2 linked regions of the Corallococcus caeni genome follow. The main gene of each other region encodes a partner of the protein of the gene in region 2 in a complex. Links are inferred from orthologs where the notes say so. Each region holds a gene or a part of one and is shown on either strand. Other genes may lie near its edges.

Region 1 (2,922 bases), on a different replicon or contig from region 2:
CACGGCCTCGCACAGCGCCAGCGTGAGGGCGAAGGACACGATCAGCACCGTCAGGAGCATGGCCCAGGGCCCCACCGGCAGCCGCAGGCACAGGTAGCCCACGCACACGATGACCGTCTGGTGGAAGATGTAGAACGGATACGACAGCGCCTGCGCGTGCGGCAGCCACGCGGGGGACACGCGGATGTGCCGCCGCGCGTAGGCCAGCGCCACCAGCAGCCCGCTCCAGATGAGGATGGAGCCCCCCACGATGGCGGGCACCACCGGCATCACCGGCCACGGCCACACCACCTCCACCACGAGCGCCGCCACCGCCAGGGCCAGCAGCCCGTGCCGCAGCGTCACCAGCCGGCCCCACACGCCCGGGCAGCGGCCCAGCAGGTGGCCGTACAGGAAGAGCAGGCCGTACATGAGGAAGGTGCGCGGATCATCGAACAGCGCGTGCGTCTCCGGGAAGCCGCGCAGGAGCACCCGGACGAGCACCAGCGGCACCCCGAGCCACAGCACGTTCACCCCCCGCGACAGCCACGCGTCCGCCCGCGCGAGGAACCGCTCCCCGCGCTCCGTTCGCAGCGCCGCGAACAGGGGCAGGGCCAGGATGCAGTAGTGGAACAGGTAGGCCACGAACCACAGATGGTGCCAGCTGAAGCTGCCCGCGGGGTAGGGCACGAAGTCGAACACCGTCGGGTAGAACGCGGCGTAGCCGCCCTGGAACTGCCCCCGGAACAGCCGCTCCACGTAGATCTGCGGCGGCACCACCACGAACATGCCGAACACCAGCGGCAGCAACAGCCGCTTCGTCCGGTCCTTCGCGAACGCCCCCAACGTGCGCCGCCGGAGCGCGAACGCGGTGCCCGCGCCGGAGATGACCATCAAGAGCGGCATGCGCACCAGGTGCAGGACGCCCATGACGGGCTCCAGCTGGGGCAGCGCCTGGGGGCTCTTGATGTGCCACTCCCAGGTGTTGAACATCATCCCTGTGTGGAACAGGTGCAGCACCACGATGGCCAGCACCCGGAGCCAGTCCAGGTCGGGGTGGTGCGCGGCGGCGGGGCGTGATGGGGCGTTCATGGGCAGGGACCTCCAGGCGGTGTCCGCCGCTGAAGTACCCACGCCCGGGCCTCCGCCTCCACGCGGATGCCGTGGAACGGACCGGCAGCGGCGCGAGCCGGACTCCCCCGGCGACCTGGGGGGCCCCTCGAGACGCGAAAAGGGCCGCCCGGTTGCCCGGACGGCCCTTCCCGTGAAGCCATGGAGCGCTTCAGGTGAAGCGGTGGACTACTCGGCCACCACGTCGACCTTGATCTTCGCCGTCACCTCGCGGTGCAGGCGCAGCTCCACGTCGTAGCTGCCCAGCGACTTGATGGGCTCGGCCAGGTGCAGCTGGCGGCGATCCACCTGCTGACCCTGGGACGCGAGCGCCTCGGCGATGTCCAGCACCGTGACGGAGCCGAACAGCTTGTCCTGCTCGCCGACCTTGCGCTTGATGGTGACCTTGACGTTGCCCAGCTTCTTGGCCTGCTCGTCGGCAGCGCCCTTCAGCTTGGCGTTGCGAGCGGTCTGCACGGACTTCTCGTGCTCCAGCTGGCGCATGTTCTGCTCGCTCGCCAGGACCGCCTTCTTGCGCGGCAGAAGGAAGTTGCGGCCGAAGCCGTCCTTCACCGTGACGAGCTCGCCGGACTTGCCGAGGTTGTCGATGTCCTCACGCAGAATGACCTTCATGTTTCTGTCTCCTGTGTTGCGGACCGGCGGCTAGCCGACCACCGCGTTGTAGGGGAGGAGCGCGATGCCGCGGGCGCGCTTGATGGCGATCGCCACCTCACGCTGGTGCTTCGCGCAGTTGCCGGAGATGCGGCGGGGGATGATCTTGCCGCGCTCGGTGACGAAGTACTTCAGCGTCGCCTGGTCCTTGAAGTCCACCGACGCGTTCTTCTCCGCGCAGAACCGGCAGACCTTCTTGCGGCCGAAGCCACGACCACCGCGCTTGTCGTCGTCGCCGCCCATGCCGCCGCGGTCGCCACGATCACCACCACGGTCGCGGTCACCGCCGCGATCACCGCCACGGTCGCCACCGCGCGAACCGCCGCCGTAGCCGCCACCGCCACCACCGGGGCCGCGGGAAGCGCCCGCGCCCTGCTTGCTATCCATGCCGTTGCTCATGAACGTTCTCGTTTCCTGGAAGGTTGGGGGAATGACCCGTCAGAAGAGGCTTACGCCTCCTCCGCGGAGTCCTCTTCCGAATCGACAGCCGCGAACTCCGGCGCCTCGCTCCGGAAGCCGCCACCCTCGCGCTCGGCGGGAGCGCCCGGACGGGTCTCCTCGACGTCGCCGGCCAGCTTCAGGTCCTCGAGGACCGGACGCGACTCGGGGTCCACCTCGTCCGCGATCTTCACGGAGATGTAGCGGGTGACCTCGTCGAGGTTGCGCAGGTTGCGCTCGATCTCCGCCACCAGCTTGCCGTCACCCAGGAAGCTCGTGTGGACGTAGATGGCGCGCGGCTGCTTGGCCACGGGGAACAGCGTCTTCTTCTTCCCCCACACCGTGAAGCGGAGGACCTTGCCGCCCTCGCGCGAAACGATGCCGCGGACGCGCTCCTTCAGCTTGTCCACGTTGTCGTCGGTGAGGTCCGGCTTGACCAGGAAGATGGTCTCGTACTCACGAAGCCGCTTGGCGGCCTGCGTCTCTGCCATGTTTCTCTCCCCTTGGGGTCGAGTGCCCCCCGGACCATCCGGGGAGCGGGGAAACGGCCGGTGACCCTCGAAGGCCACCACCGGGGACGGGAAATCCTCTCGCGCGCCCGTCACCATCGCGCCTTGGCCCGTGCCTGAACACGGGAAGCTTTGAAAGAACATCCCCCAGCACGCGTGGGACACACTCCGGGGGAAGGGGCTTCTAAGAGGACCCCTCCTGGAAAGTCAAGCG
Region 2 (2,786 bases):
CTACTTGCGCGACTTCCGGGGATTGAGGCATGCCCTCAGTCCCCGAGCCGTCGGAGGGTCCTCCCATCGTCCGCGATCAGAGAACCAATCGCCGTATCCGAGCCCGGGAGGTCCGCGTCGTCGGACCGAACGCCGAGCAGCTCGGGGTCATGTCCCTGGAATCAGCCCTGACGCGCGCCCAGGCGGACGGTCTCGACCTCGTCGAGATCTCCCCCATGGCGAAGCCGCCGGTCTGCAAGATCATGGACTACGGCAAGTTCAAGTACGAGGAGAAGAAGAAGGCCTCGGACGCGAAGAAGAAGCAGGTCGTGGTCCACCTGAAAGAGGTGAAGCTCCGCCCCAAGACGGAGGAGCACGACTACGAGTTCAAGGTCCGCAACGTCCGCCGGTTCCTGGAGGAGGGGAACAAGGCGAAGATCACCATCCAGTTCCGGGGTCGTGAAATCACCCACAAGGAGCTGGGGAGCGCGATCCTGGACGACGTGACGAAGGACCTGAAGGAAATCGCGGTGGTGGAGCAGAACCCCCGGATGGAGGGGCGCCAGATGTTCATGATCCTGGCTCCCAACCCGAAGGTGGCCCAGCGCGCCCGGGAGCTCGCCCGCCAGGCGGTGGAGGCGGCCGCCAGGAAGCAGGAAGGCAGGCCGGCGGTCGCCGCGGCGGTCGTTTCCGCGTCGGCTGTAGGAAATCCTGCCCCCGTCGCGGCAAAAGAGTGATAGAGGCTTCCGCCCAAAGCGTCCGGGGACCGTGTGCCCCGGTCCGCCGTCAGTCACGAAGACTGCCGGCCGACAGGCAGAAGGAAGGTTTGGGATCATGCCCAAGTTGAAGACCCGCAGCGCCGCGAAGAAGCGCTTCCACGTGAAGAAGAGCGGCCAGGTGAAGTTCGGCAAGGCGTTCAGCAAGCACCTGTTCACCTTCTCCAAGACGCCCAAGCAGAAGCGCGGCAACCGTGGCACGGGCCACCTGCGCGACATGGACGCCAAGAAGGTCATCAAGGAGCTGTTCCCCTACGGCGCCTGAGTCGTTCCTCGGGTTTGAACCAATCGTGAGTCCTGGCGGAGCGGCGTGAAGCCAGCGCCCCGGGGCCCCCTTCCAGAAGTCAGGAGTGTGTCATGCGCGTCAAAAAGGGATTCAAGGCTCGTCGTCGTCGTAATCGCATTCTCAAGCTTGCCAAGGGCTTCCGCGGCCGTCGCAAGAACTGCTACCGCCGTGCGAACCAGGCCGTCGAGCGCGCCCTGGACTACGCCACCCGCGACCGCGCGGTGCGCAAGCGCAACTTCCGCTCGCTGTGGATCGTCCGCATCAACGCGGCCGCCCGCACCGTGGGCCTGTCCTACTCCAAGCTGATCGCCGGCTTGGCGAAGGCGAAGATCAACCTGGACCGCAAGGTCCTGTCCGATCTGGCCATCGCGGACCCCGCGGGCTTTGCCGCCATCGCCAACATCGCGAAGGCAGCCTGAGACACGGCCGGCGGTGACGCCGGCCCCCGAAGCTGAAACGGGCTGCCTCCACCAGGGGGCGGCCCTTTTTCTTGCCCGGCGCTTGAGGCGTCCGGGGCGTGAATGGAAGGCGGGAAGAGGACCATGCGAGACCGGTTGCAGGCGTTGGCGGACGCGGCGCGCCAGGAGATCTCCGGCGTGTCGGAGCCCTCGCAGGTGGAGGCTTTGCGCATCCGCTACCTGGGCAAGAAGGGTGAGCTGTCCGCGGTGCTGGGGGGCATGGGCAAGCTGCCCCCGGACGAGCGGCGCGCCCTGGGAGAGATCGCCAACATCGTCAAGGCGGAGCTGGAGCAGCTCCTGGCGGACGCCACGCGGCGCGCCGAGGAGGCCGCGCTGGAGGCCCAGCTGAAGGGCCCGAAGCTGGACGTGACGCTGCCCGGGCGCGCGGTGCCGCCGGGTGGACGGCACCCGGTGTCGCGCACGCTGGAGGACATCGTCCGCACGTTCGCGCGGCTCGGGTTCGAGGTCGCGGTCGGGCCGGAGATTGAACTCGACTACTTCAACTTCGAGGCGCTGAACCTGCCCAAGGACCACCCCGCGCGGGACATGCAGGACACGTTCTACGTGGACGAGCCCAGCCTGGGCCACGCGAAGAAGGCGGACAGCCCGTCGCTGCTGCGCACGCACACGTCGCCGGTGCAGGTGCGGCACATGCTGTCGCGCAAGCCGCCCATCCGCGCGGTGATGCCGGGCCGGGTGTACCGGCGCGACTCGGACATCACGCACACGCCCATGTTCCACCAGGTGGAAGGCCTGCTGGTGGACAAGGACGTGAGCTTCGCGGAGCTGAAGGGGACGCTGGACGCGTTCGTGAAGGCGTTCTTCGGCTCGGAGACGCGCACGCGCTTCCGCCCATCCTTCTTCCCCTTCACGGAGCCCTCCGCGGAGGTGGACGTCACCTGTGCGTCGTGCGGCGGCAAGGGCTGCCGCGTGTGCAAGCAGACCGGGTGGCTGGAGGTGCTGGGCAGCGGCATGGTGCACCCGAACGTCTTCACCGCCGCAGGCTACGACCCGAAGGAGGTGACGGGCTACGCGTTCGGCATGGGCGTGGAGCGCCTGGCCATGCTGCGCTACGGCATCGACGACCTGCGGATGATGTTCGAGAACGACGCGCGCTTCCTCGCGCAGTTCTGATTCCGGCCCACCACTCAAGAGGACAACCCTGTGAAGATTTCAGTGAAGTGGCTGGGTGATTACGTGGCGCTGCCGCCGTCCGTGGACGAGCTGGCGCGCAAGCTGACCGCGGCGGGCCTGGAGATTGAAGGGGTGGAGCGCCCCGGCGAGGGC

The links. Proteins that work in one complex are often made in the same cells at the same time.
Region 1: rplT (region 2) and rplI share a complex: the UniProt entries of both Bacillus subtilis proteins name them as parts of the 50S ribosomal subunit. The link is inferred for Corallococcus caeni from one-to-one orthologs.

The regions. Positions count from the first base shown.
Region 1 is NZ_BTTW01000004.1:573,102-576,023, forward strand. It holds rplI (50S ribosomal protein L9), read right to left. Parts: upstream 1,723-2,922; coding sequence 1,279-1,722; downstream 1-1,278. Other genes in the region: AABA78_RS20505 (acyltransferase family protein), read right to left, coding at 1-1,071; rpsR (30S ribosomal protein S18), read right to left, coding at 1,753-2,160; rpsF (30S ribosomal protein S6), read right to left, coding at 2,211-2,690. UniProt on the Bacillus subtilis protein: Binds to the 23S rRNA.
Region 2 is NZ_BTTW01000003.1:856,512-859,297, reverse strand. It holds rplT (50S ribosomal protein L20), read left to right. Parts: upstream 1-1,112; coding sequence 1,113-1,460; downstream 1,461-2,786. Other genes in the region: pheT (phenylalanine--tRNA ligase subunit beta), read left to right, coding at 2,664-2,786; pheS (phenylalanine--tRNA ligase subunit alpha), read left to right, coding at 1,584-2,633; rpmI (50S ribosomal protein L35), read left to right, coding at 814-1,020; infC (translation initiation factor IF-3), read left to right, coding at 30-716. UniProt on the Bacillus subtilis protein: Binds directly to 23S ribosomal RNA and is necessary for the in vitro assembly process of the 50S ribosomal subunit. It is not involved in the protein synthesizing functions of that subunit.